DNA from 2 places in the Roseivirga spongicola genome. Region 1 is predicted to be linked to the other one. Evidence: riboswitches for the same ligand, from Rfam matches in the RefSeq annotation. Region 1 holds a riboswitch; the other holds the start of a gene.
The links. A riboswitch is a leader RNA that binds a small molecule or an ion and turns the genes downstream of it on or off. The one in region 1 is predicted to bind S-adenosylmethionine.

Region 1 (7,158 bases):
TGTTCGTCACAGAACTCTCCGTTAATAGTTACTGCATTGAATTCATTTTGAATGTTAGCTAATGTCTGGTCTGGCTGTACGAACTGTGGAATAACAAAGCCAAAAACTTTTTCCCCAATTCTCTTAGCTTGAGCCACCAGTTTAATGGTGTGTCCGTTAGCTCTGGCGTATTCCAGGTCTGCTGTTTTTAGTCTATCTATTCCAAGGTTGGTAATGTGGCTAGGGGGAACATGTATGCCGAAGGCATGTGTTAATAAGATACTCAACTTGAATTTTGGGTCGAAGCCTTGAACGTCTAAGGTTGGGTCGGTTTCGGCAAACCCAAGTTCTTGGGCTTCTTTTAACACTTTTGGATAGTCTAGTCGCTCCTCAAAAATCTTGGTCAGAATATAGTTGGTTGAGCCATTGAAGATTCCTTTAATTTCATTGAGAGGTTCATGGCCGAAATACTCTTCAAGAGTCCTGATTATTGGTATGCTTCCGCAAACGGCACCTTCATAAAGAACCGCTTTGCCAGTTTGTTGCTGAAGTTCAACTAAGTATTCAAGGTTTTCGGCAACCATCTTCTTATTTGCAGTGACAACAGACTTACCCGCTTTTAATGCAGCAACAACAATAGATAGTGCTGCATCTGCATCATCTATGAGCTCAACAACAATATCTATAGCCTCATCATTAATTATTTCTTCTTTGCTCGTTGTAAATAGTTGGCTGGGTAGCTTTCTCTTTTTATCTGCATTTTTAATACAGATTTTACTGATTTCACCTGCGAAATTCCTGGAGTTGTTAAGTGTTTCGTAAAGCCCTTGGCCTACGCAGCCGAACCCGAATAATCCGATATTGATGTTTTTCATTTTCGATCGTTTAAGAAGTTTTTAAGAATTGTTGAAATGGTGTTGGCTTCAATTAAAAAGCCATCATGTCCATAGTTAGAGTCTATAAATGTGAGCTGACTTTGTTTTATACCATGTGCTAAAACTTGTTGGTCGTTTTTGGTAAAGAGTAGATCTGAATTGATGCCTATGACCAGTGTGTTGGCTTTTACTCTTTTTAGCGCTTCTTGTAAACCGCCTCTTTTTCTGCCTACATCTTGGGTGTCCATACATTTAGAAAGGCTATAGTATGAATGTGCGTTGAAGCGTTTTTGCAACTTTAATCCTTGATAGCGCTGATAGCTATCTGCATTGAACCCATCGATTTTTTCATTGCCTTCTTTTTGGCTGAAGTTGAAAATAGCATCTGTTCTATAAGAAATCATAGCCATTGCTCTGGCGGCTTCTAGCCCTTTCCAGCCACCTTTCGGTGAGCTGGAGAAGAAGCTAGGATCTGCTTCAATAGCCATTCGCTGAGCTGTTCGAATGCCGATACCCCATGGCGAACTTTTAGCTCCTGAGGCTACTAAACAGATGTTTTTAAAGATTTCTGGTTGTTCTATGGCCCATTCCAACACTTGCTGCCCCCCCATGGAGCCCCCTATGCCCAAATGAATTTTAGAAATACCCAAGTGTGCTCTCAGTAACTCATGCGCTTTAACCATGTCGCGAACTGTGAGGAGTGGGAAACTTCTTAGGTATCTTTCTCCAGTGTTCGGATTGAAGTCTTTTGGGCCTGTGCTTCCATAGCAAGAGCCAATGATATTAGCGCATATGATGAAATGCTCTTTTGGGTTTATCAGGTCATTTTCACCTACCAAACCTGGCCACCACTCTAGTGGATTGGCATTAGCGGTAAGGGCATGACAGACCCAAACTACATTAGAAGCATTTTTATTGAGCTTTCCGAATGTGTGATAAGCAATCACGGGGTCGGTTAGGAAACTGCCGTTTTCTAGGCTGAAATCTCCCTTAATTGAATAATACTGTATAGGAGCTTGAGCTGAATCTATCGATTCATTCAAGCCAAGATGGCTTTTTGTTAACATGTGCTAGTGGTTTAAATGTGAAAAGAAGTGGGCGGAAATTATGCCCTACACATTCGGCTAGATATGTAATAAAATAGCAGTGCTAGTTGGGTTTGATTTACCCAACCCGATAAGGGTCTTGCAATTGGAATTTGAAGCATGTTTAACCAATTTATATTCTCCCGAGAGCCAACTTGACACTCATTTGGGATCAGGATTTAGCACCTTTGCCGATGTGTCGGCATGGTTGCTAGCGCTTCATAGAGCCTGTCTCTCCACGCTTCTTTATAAATCGATTCGTTCCGAAATCCCGATAACTATCGGGAGGGATTGAATGACTTGATGTTACAAACGTAGTAGCCGTTTGCGAGTTTTCAAAAGGGATATTGAAATTATTTCAAGTTGACTGAATGGATAATAAAAAAAGGGTGTCCTTTTGAGACACCCTTTTCAAATTCTTGTAAAGAGATTGATATTAGTCTTTCAACATATTGAGCAACGTAGTGAGTTGCTTTTTCAAATCTCTTCGGTCTACAATAAAATCTAAGAAACCGTGATCCAATACAAACTCAGCACTTTGGAAGCCTTTCGGTAAATCTTTTCCTACTGTATCTCTGATTACTCTTGGGCCAGCAAAACCGATTAATGAACCAGGCTCGGCAATGTTGAAATCACCTAACATGGCATAAGAGGCAGTTACTCCACCTGTAGTTGGGTCGGTTAAAAGCGAGATATATGGAACTTTTGCTTCAGACAATAAGGCCAGCTTGGCAGAAGTTTTGGCCATCTGCATAAGTGAATAACCTGCCTCCATCATTCTCGCACCTCCAGATTTGGAGATCATTAAAAACGGGGTTTTGGTCTTTAATGCATAGTCAATACCTCTAGCAATTTTTTCACCTACTACAGAGCCCATAGAGCCTCCAATAAAAGCAAAGTCCATACATGAGATAACAATATCTACACCGTTCATTTTGCCATAGGCAGTACGAACCGCGTCCTTCAATTTCGTTTTCTCTTGGGTGGCAGCTATTCTTTTTGGGTAAGGCTTGCTATCGTTGAAATTCAATGGGTCTGCTGAGCTCATGTCAGCATCTAACTCAGTGAATTTATTCTGATCAAATAGGATTTCAAAATATTCTCTAGAGCCAATTCTTACGTGAAAACCATCTTCAGGACTCACATAGGCATTATTCTTTAGCTCTCTGGTATGGATTATAGTTCCACCCGGGGTTTTGAACCACAGGCCATCAGGCGCGTCTTTCTTCTCTTCAGTAGGTGTGGTAATTCCCTTTACTTTTCTTTGAAACCAAGACATATAAACTGGTTTAAGTGAGTTTCTTTCTCAAGCGAGTTGGCAAAAATACATCAAAACTCTTCAGCCACCAAAGAGAAGTGCCCTCTAGAAGTTTTTTAACGCCAAGTACTAAAGTAAATGACCTAATCCTTTGATTTCTTCTAATTTACTCTTTTCCTTTGCTCGGAATGAACGTTCATTCCGTATAGAATGATAGAGAGTCAAGCCACAGATAAAAGAAAGCTAATATTGGAAACTACGCTGAATCTGATTACAGATTATGGTTTCCATGCTACTCCTATTTCATTAATTGCTCAGCATGCGGGGGTTGGTGCCGGCACTATTTACCGGTACTTCGATAATAAGGAGCACTTAATCAATGAGCTTTTTACCGCTATTAAAAAGCGTGTAATTAAGGCCATGTTGCAAGATTATAGAGAAGAAGGGTCTTATAAAGAGCGGTTTAAGCACTTATGGAGAAACCTCATTCAATATTGTATTGCTAACCCTAAAGAGTTTCAGTTTGTAGAACAGTATAGGTATGCTCCGTTTGTTAGCAATATGACCCGGGAAGAGACTTTTATAATTCTCGGGCCTATCATGCAGTTCTTTATTGAGTCTAAAAGGGCGAAGGCAATGAAAGACCTGCCTTTGTACACCATTATTGCACTACTCTATGGGCCAATTGTTTCTTTGGCCAAACTGCATTTAGATCATAATCAACAATTGACTGAAGAACGCATCGATCAGGCTTCTGAGGCCTGCTGGGATGCAGTTTCATATAAATCAGAAAGCTAGGATATGCCAAACGTAATTATCAATGGAGTGGGAAGTTGTATTCCCGAACAGGTAGTTAAGAATGAAGATTTTCTCAATCATGAGTTCTATCAAGAGAATGGTGAACCATTTCCATACGAGAATGATGTAATCATTAAAAAGTTTGAGAAAATCACAGGTATACGAGAGAGGCGGTACGCTAAGCCAGATCAGCTTTGCTCAGATTTAGCTTCCATAGCGGCTAAGAATGCTCTAGCCAATAGTACTGTAGATAAAGAAGACTTAGACTATATTATAGTAGCGCAAAATTTTGGTGACATCGATGATCAATCCAATAGGATAGACATAATGCCGAGCCTTGCGGCAAAAGTAAAACATCAGCTAGGAATTGAAAATCCAAAAACCTCCTGCTATGATATTGTCTTTGGGTGCCCTGGTTGGGTTCAAGGAGCTATTCAGGCCAGTCAAATGATACGTTGTGGCGATGCTAAAGCCGTTATGGTAATTGGCGCAGAAACTCTGAGTAAAATTGTAGATAAGCACGATCGAGACTCCATGATTTTTTCTGATGGCGCAGGAGCTGCCATTTTTCAGGCCACCGAAAACCCTACTGGTGGATTTCTGAGCCAAGCTTCGAGAACAGATGCTTCTGCCGAGTTGGCTTATTTAGCTATGGGACCTTCATTTAAGCCAGATCTAGCAGGCAATGGGAATAAGTTCATCAAAATGAAGGGGCGTAAAATCTATGAATATGCCTTGGTAAATGTAGCTGAAGCTATTAAAACGGCCATTGAAAAGGCTAATCTAGATTTAGACGATATTGATAAAGTGCTCATTCATCAGGCTAACGAGAAAATGGATGAAGCCATTTTGCTGAAGCTGTATAAGCTTTATGGCTACGAGCCAGATGTAAAACAGCTAATGCCTATGACTATTGGTAAACTTGGTAATAGCTCTGTAGCCACCATACCAACCATGTTGGATCTAATATTGAGAGGTGAACTTGAGGGGCATGAAATCAAATCTGGAGACCACGTTGTATTTGCTTCGGTTGGTGCTGGTATGCATATCAATGCTATGGTATACCAAGTGCCATAAAAAAAAGATTAATCGAGTGTAAAAATTTTTTAGGGTAAAAAGAAAGGGTGTATCTTCAGAAATGCACATGAAATACCACCCTCTAGCCTTACTGTTTATTTTAATTCTCTCCTGCTCTTCAGAAAAAGAGAATAGTACTTCAGATCAGTCGGCAATATTGCCCCAAGTCATTGATGTTGCTAATGCTGAAGTTTTTGATGGTTACTTTACGGATTTAATTGAGGATGTATATTTTTTGAAGTTAGACACCCAAGACGATGCCTTATTTCAAAGTGTCACCAACCTCTTCATCACTGATGAGTTGGTGATAGTGTTTGACGAGCAGGGGCAAAGTGTGATTATTTTTGATGATGAGGGTGCATTCCAGACTAAAATATATTCACCTGGAGATGGCCCTGGTCAATACCAGTATCTTTGGAAAGTGGCTTATGACGATGTTAAAGGCGAGGTAATCTTATCAGCAGCAGGGAAGATCTTATGGTTCAATACTCAGGGGCAATTTATCAAAGAAAAGAGAGTTGAATTCAGTTTTATCAAAGACATGGCTAGTCTTACAGGCGGAAGACTTGCATTTCATCTAGGAATGAATTCAAGCTATTCGTTTAAGGGGCAGTTGGTTGTAATGGATAGTACCTTCACTGATACTAAGGTTTTCTTCCCTCTGCCTGAAGAGGCCAAATCTCGTAATATAATCAACTTTTATAGCCATTTCAGTAACTCAAAGCAACCTCTATCAGTGAATGTGTTTTCGCATGACATTTCAAGAGTTGATGAAGACACTGTTTACACAGAATATAGGGTGAATTTTGGTGATGATGCATTGCCAGAAGATTTTATCGAGACTTATGTAGATGACCCAAACCTTAATGCTCAAGCTGTCAGAGATATAAAAGAACAAAAAGGGTACTTGGCAATTCAAGGAGGTGCTGTTCAAGAAAGTGGTAATCATTTACTCTTTCTTTACTCTAAAGGGAAAGAATACTTTTATGCATTGTTTGATAAGAATAATGGGAATACTTTGAGCATACCTTATCAATTGAAAGTGCGTAATCGAGAGAGTGGCTATGTGTACTTTCCTGCTACTTATAATGACTATTTTGTTGCTGGAACTGGAGCTACTTTGTTATCTCAAGTGTATTCTAATTTTAAAAACATTGACGAAGCTCCCATCTTAGAAGAGGTACAAGACGAGGTTCCTTTTATATGGTTTATTAAGTTCAAAAGTGATGTAATAAAAAAGCCGATCAATTGATCGGCTTCTATGTTTTTGATTTTAATTAATCTACTTCTTCGTAATCTACGTAGTCTCCACCCTTAAAATTGTCTGAAGACTTTTTGCCTTTCTTCTTACCTGGTGCATAGTCGATCTTAACGTTGCCATCCTTAGGTTGACGTTGCTGTTCGTAGCGCCCTTGTTGGTTGAAGCTCCGTTGTTGCTGCGCTTGACCAAAAAGGTTCACCGTAAAGAATCGAAGAACACTTCTAAGAATCCAAAAGACAAGGAATATGAAGAATAAAAACTTTAACAAACCGCTATTATCTACTTAAATACTGATTACGTTTAGAATAAATGTCTAGGAAGTAGTCGTCCATCAAATCATCTATGAAGTAAATGGCTTCTCCCGTAGATTTCATTTCAGGGCCTAACTCCTTATTTACATTCGGGAATTTGTGGAATGAGAATACAGGTTCCTTAATGGCGTAACCTTTTTTAACCGGCTTAAAGTCGAAATCCTTAAGCTTTTTCTCTCCCAACATAACCTTAGTAGCAAAGTTTACATAAGGCTCCTGATAGGCTTTACCTATGAAAGGAACGGTTCTAGAAGCTCTAGGGTTCGCCTCAATGATATAAACTTTATCGTCTTTTATGGCGAACTGAATATTTATCAGTCCAACGGTTTTTAAAGCCAGCGCAATTTTCTTGGTATGAGCTTCAATCTGTTGAATAACGAAGTCGCCTAAGCTATAAGGAGGTAATACGGCATAAGAATCGCCCGAGTGAATACCTGCAGGCTCAATGTGCTCCATAATGCCTATGATGTACACATCTTCTCCATCGCAAATAGCATCTGCTTCAGCTTCAATG
Region 2 (7,158 bases), 1.9 Mb from region 1:
AATGGTTCTAACCGAGCCAATTTTAAAAGATTCAGACTCTATTTTTATACCATCTTTAATTAGGTTGAGTTCTGTACTTCCACCACCAACATCTACATGTAGAAAGGTGCCTTTGCCTAGTTTTTCCATTACCACTCGGTTAATCAGCTCAGCCTCTCTTTCACCACTAATAATGTTGATTTTTAAGCCTAAAAGCTCTTTCACCTTTTTAGTAATCTCTCTTCCATTGGCCGCTTCGCGCATGGCAGATGTGGCACACGCATAGTACTGATCTACCTCATACAAGTCTATTAATAGCTTAAAGGCATTCATAAGCCTGATAAACTTATCTTCAGACTTTTCACCAATCTTCTTGAGCTTGAATACGTCTTGACCGAGGCGCAGTGGAAAACGGACATATTCTAACCGTTTAAAATAGTGCTGGCCTTCATAAGTCATCACATGTGTGACCTGAAAGCGAATGGCATTGGATCCTATGTCGATAGCGGCAAGCTTCATTATTCGAATTTAATAGCAAATATCTGCATTCCGATACTCCCTAGATCTTTTTATAGAGTGACAGAAATACATGTAATAAATACTTAACAACACGCTGTTGTTTTTGCACTACTGTTTCATTTTATTTGATAATGCGCACCAAGTGTTTTCTATTCCTTCTTACTGTCTTTGCCTTGTTGGGCTGCTTTGAACCGCCTCCAGAATTTCCCGATTCGGATATCGAAGGGTACAAACCAATATATGCATCAGACTCCAATAATACGGTTGAGCTTCAAGGTGCTAGAAGCATAGACAACCCTGGTCAAATTTATGTGAAGGGTGAGCTTTTATTGATTAACGAAATAGGTGAGGGGTTGCACATAATTGATAATTCTGATATCAGCTCTCCGCAAAACCTAGGTTTTTTAAAAGTGCGTGGTTCTGAAAATATGGCACTCAAAGATGGGGTGCTCTATATAAATCAGTTTAATTCTTTACTGGTGATTGATGTGAATGATATTCAAAATTTCAACATCATAGCCAAACATGAAGACGTGCTCAATGGTAACTCATATGAGGTGCCTGTACCTCCAGTAAGCGGTTATTATTTTGAGTGTGTAGATCCTAGTAGGGGCCAGGTAATAGGCTGGCAGCTCACCACTATAAACAGTCCGAAATGCTACAGATAAAAAGGATCTTGTTCCTGGTTTGGGTTGTTTTGGTATTCGCTTGCGAATCTGACAGCAACGATTTTAATCCGAGTTTAGGTGGAACGGGCACTGGTGGTTCTTTGGCAAAATTTACTATTGTTGGAGATAATCTTTTGGTACTTCAATCGGGGAGTGTAATTCAATATTTTATTGGCGCTGACGGTGATTTAGTACTTGTGAGGGAGTTGCCTTTTTTTGCTTCCAACTTAGAGACAATTTTTCCTTATGGAGATAAGGTATTTATAGGTAGTAATGATCAGGTTTACTTTCTTGGCTTTGATGGCGATAACAAGCTAGACCTACTTTCCTCGTACAGGCATATTACGGCATGTGATCCAGTTGTGGCTGCTAACGGAATCGCATTTTCTACCCTCAGAAATACTGGCTGTCGGTTTAATTCAGATGAGGTGTTAGATGTAATAGATATATCGAATATCGAGAACCCTCAACTGATAAAAAGCTATCAGACTGAAGCACCTTACGGACTGACAGTAAATGAGCAAAATCTTTTTGTTTGCGAAAGGGGTGGGGTGGCTATGCATGACATCAGCGATCCTCAAAACATATTGACTAAAGGTTTTTTAGAGTTTACAGGAGAAACGCCTTTAGATCTTATCCATACGCAAGGTTATCTGATTGTGAGAACCGATAAGAATATTTACAATATGAGCTACACTGCCTCTGGAGTACTTACTGTTTTGGCCAAAGTGGAATGATGAAATATTTATTCTCCCTGTATTTCTCCCTGCTTTTTAGTTTGAACCTAAGAGCACAGTACGTACAAGAACAGCCAGATTCAACTTCCTCTAACTTCCCCAGTTTTTCTATAAAGTACTTTCCATCTCACTTAGTTGGCCATTTTCCATCACATCTTTTTGGTGCCGAACTGATGCTGAATGAATCATTAAGTCTGGAAGGCCGATATGGGAGACTCATAGATAGAGATGTCTATGATTATGACCAAACCTATTACTTCAATAAATCGGGTTTTAAGTCGTCATTGATGCTTAAATTATATATGAATAAAGCTGACTTAAAGAAGGGAGCCGTAGCTTCGATCTTTGATTCTGATGGCCGTGATGAGACTTTTCAGCCTTACCTCGGGGTTGAATTTTTCTACAATCAGATAAATCATGATAGAGAAAGAACCTACAAATTATCTTGTGGGGCTGCTTGTTCATATTACAGCGAAACCGTTTATGGATTAACGCAAAATCGTTGGGGAGGTAGGCTTCATTTAGGATTTATAACTCCCGTGGCTGGCCCTGTATTTTTAGATTGTTCGGTAGGTCTAGGACTTATGAAATGGCGGGTTATTGCCGATGACCGTAAGCCTGAAGACTATGAGCATCAGTATGGTTACAATCTGGAAGAAGATGGTGGCCAGTCAGTAATTCCCGCAGCCGACTTAAATATTAAAGTGCTATTCAGAATATTTCGATAAGCGAATTATTAATTATTCGACTGTTTATTATTTAAAGAATCGCTTACTTTGCAGAACTTATCAAGAAAGACGGAGGGACTAGGCCCGAAGATGTCTTAGCAACCTGGGTAATACCTGGTGCTAATTCCTAGCTCCGAGCTTTCGGAGAAAAGATGAGAATAACCCCTCCAGCATTTCTAGGTAAGTCAAAACGCAGAAGCATGGCTTACAACATAGAAGAAATACTTAAGCAAAGAATCTTGGTTTTAGATGGTGCTATGGGCACTATGATTCAGCGGCATCCGCTTACTGAAGAAGATTTTAGAGGAGAAAGGTTCAAGGATCATCAGCATCCGTTGAAGGGAAATAACGATCTACTTTCCATCACTAGACCAGATATTATCAAAGATATTCACAGGCTTTATTTTGAGTCTGGGGCAGATATTGTTGAAACCAATACATTTAGCGGTACTACAATTGCTCAAGCAGATTATAGCTTAGAAGATGCTGTCTATGATATCAACTTTCAATCGGCTAAGATTGCCAGGGAAGTAGCAGACCAAATAACCGCTAGTGAACCTGAGAAACCACGATTTGTTGCTGGTTCAATTGGCCCAACCAATCGCACAGCGTCTATTTCTCCAGATGTAAACGACCCTGGTTTTCGAGCCATAACCTTTGACGAATTAGTTGAGGCTTATGAGCAACAGGTTATAGCCTTAATTGAAGGTGGTGTAGATATGCTTTTGGTAGAAACCGTTTTCGATACTCTAAATGCTAAGGCTGCTCTCTTTGCCATAGAGAATGTATTTGAAGTAAAAGGCTTTAAGCTTCCTATTATGGTTTCTGGAACCATTACCGATGCCAGCGGAAGAACGCTTTCTGGTCAAACCACCGAGGCTTTCCTAATTTCTGTTTCTCATATACCAATTCTTTCTATTGGGCTGAATTGTGCCTTAGGTGCTGCCCAGCTGAGACCTTATTTGGAAACGCTTTCAGACAAAGCTCCATTTCATACCAGTGCGCACCCGAATGCAGGCTTACCTAATGAGTTCGGCCAGTATGATGAGACACCAGAAGAAATGGCGGCTCAAATCAGCGATTTTCTCAAGTCTGGTTTCTTAAATATAGTTGGAGGCTGTTGCGGAACCACACCAGATCACATTCGCCTCATTGCGCAAGAAGCTGCGAAGCATTCACCAAGATCAATTAAAAATTTAGCTACAATTTAATGAGCCAAGTAACCCTAAAATTATCCGGCCTAGAGCCACTGATTGTTACTCCTGAAAGCAACTTTGTTAATGTTGGGGAACGAACCAATGTAACGGGTTCTAAGCGTTTCGCAAGGCTCATTAAGGAAGAGAAGTATGATGAAGCGTTAGAAATTGCACGTGATCAGGTTGAAGGTGGAGCACAAATTCTAGATGTCAACATGGATGAAGGTATGCTCGATGGAAAGGCCGCCATGGTGAAGTTCCTCAACCTCATTGCTGCTGAGCCAGACATTGCCAGAATTCCAATCATGATAGATTCTTCCAAATGGGAAATCATTGAAGCTGGTCTAAAATGCATTCAAGGCAAAGGGGTGGTAAACTCCATTTCTTTGAAAGAGGGTGAAGAAGCTTTTATTGAACATGCGAAAAAAATTAAGCGATATGGTGCTGCTACTGTGGTTATGGCCTTCGATGAAAAAGGACAGGCAGACACTTATGAGCGAAGAATAGAGATTTGTAAAAGGTCTTATGATGTACTAGTTGATAAGGTTGGCTTCCCGAAGGAAGACATCATTTTCGACCCGAATATATTCCCAGTAGCTACTGGAATAGAAGAGCATAATAACAACGCGGTAGACTTCTTTAGGGCAACCAAATGGATCAGGGAGAACCTTCCAGGTGCTCATGTGAGCGGAGGAGTAAGTAATGTATCTTTCTCATTCAGAGGGAATAACCCCGTTCGTGAAGCCATGCATTCGGCTTTTTTATATCATGCCATTAAAGAAGGAATGGATGTTGGCATTGTAAATCCAACTATGTTGGAAGTTTACGATGATATTCCGAAGGAATTATTGGAAAGGGTGGAAGATGTACTCTTGAATAGAAGAGATGATGCCACAGAAAGATTATTAGAGTTTGCTGAAACCGTTAAAGGGGTAGGGAAAACTCTGGTAAAAGATGATGCTTGGAGAAAAGAATCAGTTGAAAAACGGCTTGAGCATGCCCTAGTAAAGGGAATAGTAGAGTTTATTGATGATGATACGGAAGAGGCCAGAAAGAAATACCCAAAGCCACTGCATGTAATTGAAGGGCCATTGATGGACGGAATGAATGTGGTTGGCGACTTATTCGGTTCAGGGAAAATGTTCCTGCCTCAGGTAGTTAAAAGCGCCCGAGTAATGAAAAAAGCGGTGGCCTATCTGTTACCATATTTGGAGGCTGAAAAGAGAGCTGCAAGGAGTGAAAGCCCCATCCCGACCTTCCCCACTGGGGAAGGAGATTCGCCTTCTTTCCAAACCGCTGACCCTAATACTTATACCAAGTTGAAGGAATTTGCAAGCGAGTTACGAAAGAATGAAACTGAAGCGGAAAGGATACTTTGGGCAAACCTAAGAGATAGTCAAATTGATGGTTTTGAATTCAGAAGACAACATATAATCGGTCACTATATCGCTGATTTCGTATGCCTTAAGTTGAAATTGGTGATTGAGATCGATGGTTCTATTCATCAATTGCCTGAAGTAAAAGACAATGATCAGTTCAGAACAGAATGGTTGGAATCTCAAGGGTTTAAGGTAATCCGTTTCACAAACCGCGAAGTAGTTTCTCAATTAGAACGAACCAAGTTAGTCATTGCCAATACACTTTGGGAGATTGTTGAAGAAGCATCTCCCACCTTGGGGGAGAACGAGAGGGGGCAAGAAGGTTCTGCGAAGATTCTCCTTGCCACAGTAAAAGGTGATGTCCATGATATCGGTAAGAACATTGTAGGAGTGGTGTTGGCTTGCAACAACTTCGATATTGTCGATCTGGGTGTAATGGTCCCGGCAGATAAGATTCTCGATGCGGCCATAGAGCATAAGGTAGACTGTATTGGTCTAAGTGGCCTGATTACCCCTTCACTTGATGAGATGGTTCACGTTGCCAAGGAAATGGAACGTAGAAGCATGAAAGTTCCACTTCTAATTGGTGGTGCTACTACTAGCCGAATTCACACCGCTGTAAAAATTGACCCGGTTTATTCTGGTTCTGTGGTTCATGTTCTAGATGCTTCAAAGTCGGTGCCCGTAGCTGGTGAGTTGATTAGTAAAGAAACTTATAACAACATCTACACGAGAGTGAAAGATGAATACGCCCAGCTTCGAGAAGATCACGCAAACCGCAAGGTAATCAAGAACTATATCTCTCTGAAGGAAGCTCAAGAGAACAGAGTTAAGATCGATTGGTCAACTAAAGAGTTTGTGAAGCCACAAGTCTTAGGCAATCAGGTATTTAATGACTACTCAATTGAAGAAATAAGTCAATACATTGACTGGACTCCATTCTTCAGTACATGGATGCTTAAGGGCAAGTTCCCAAGAATCCTTGAAGATGAAGTGATAGGTGAAGAAGCGAAGAAGCTATATGCTGATGCACAAAAAATGATTCAGTTAGTTATTGAGAAGAACTTACTGTTTGCGAATGCAGTCGTTGGGCTTTACCCAGCAAACGCCATCGGAGACGACATTGAAGTTTATACCAATGAATCACGAACTGAGGTGCTCAAAACTTTCCATATGCTTCGCCAGCAAGGCAAGAAGGGCAATGGTATCCCAAATTTATCTCTAGCAGATTTTGTGGCTCCAAAGGGCCAAGGCCAAGACTACATTGGAGGTTTTGCCGTAACCGCAGGAATAGGAATTGAGCCATTGCTAGAGGCTTACGAGAAGGACCATGATGATTATAACTCCATCATGATTAAGGCTGTTGCCGATCGTTTGGCAGAGGCATTCGCTGAATTGATGCATGAAAAGGTGAGGAAGGAGCTTTGGGCCTATGCCGTGAGTGAATCTTTCGATAATGAGTCTCTGATTAAGGAGAACTATCAAGGGATTCGTCCTGCTCCAGGATACCCAGCCTGTCCTGAGCATACAGAGAAAGGAATTCTTTTCGATTTACTTGAAGTAGAAAAGAACACTGGAATTAGCCTAACGGAGTCATACGCAATGTATCCTGCCGCCTCGGTTTCTGGCTTCTATTTTATGCATGAAGAAGCCAAATACTTCGGTTTAGGTAAAATAGAAAAAGACCAAGTTGAAAGCTATGCCACACGCAAGGGCTGGACTATTGAAGAAGCCGAAAAATGGCTAGCTCCGAACTTGTCTTACGATGTTTAATCTAGGCACTGAGTACTAAGCACTAATTAACCAAGAAATGAAAGTCACTGAACATATTAAAAACGCAGAAGGAAAAACGCTCTTTAGCTTTGAGATTCTACCTCCAGTAAAAGGGGAGAGTGTACAGAGCATATTTGATGCAATAGACCCTCTAATGGAGTTCAAACCTCCTTTTATAG

Region 2: another riboswitch for S-adenosylmethionine. It lies ahead of T7867_RS15330 (homocysteine S-methyltransferase family protein); the one in region 1 lies ahead of T7867_RS03525 (homoserine O-acetyltransferase family protein).

Annotation. Positions count from the first base shown of each region.
Region 1 is NZ_CP139724.1:784,194-791,351, reverse strand. Features, by position in the region: gene T7867_RS03530 (homoserine dehydrogenase) at 1-854, opposite strand, end outside; gene T7867_RS03525 (homoserine O-acetyltransferase family protein) at 851-1,921, opposite strand; SAM riboswitch class I at 2,070-2,194, opposite strand; gene accD (acetyl-CoA carboxylase, carboxyltransferase subunit beta) at 2,376-3,218, opposite strand; gene T7867_RS03515 (TetR/AcrR family transcriptional regulator) at 3,408-3,995, shown strand; gene T7867_RS03510 (3-oxoacyl-ACP synthase III family protein) at 3,999-5,072, shown strand; gene T7867_RS03505 (6-bladed beta-propeller) at 5,140-6,324, shown strand; gene T7867_RS03500 (DUF4834 family protein) at 6,350-6,601, opposite strand; gene carB (carbamoyl-phosphate synthase large subunit) at 6,609-7,158, opposite strand, start outside.
Region 2 is NZ_CP139724.1:3,409,814-3,416,971, forward strand. Features, by position in the region: gene T7867_RS15310 (Ppx/GppA phosphatase family protein) at 1-498, opposite strand, end outside; gene T7867_RS15315 (LVIVD repeat-containing protein) at 630-1,166, shown strand; gene T7867_RS15320 (LVIVD repeat-containing protein) at 1,154-1,903, shown strand; gene T7867_RS15325 (hypothetical protein) at 1,900-2,631, shown strand; SAM riboswitch class I at 2,686-2,790, shown strand; gene T7867_RS15330 (homocysteine S-methyltransferase family protein) at 2,832-3,842, shown strand; gene T7867_RS15335 (vitamin B12 dependent-methionine synthase activation domain-containing protein) at 3,842-6,979, shown strand; gene metF (methylenetetrahydrofolate reductase [NAD(P)H]) at 7,017-7,158, shown strand, end outside.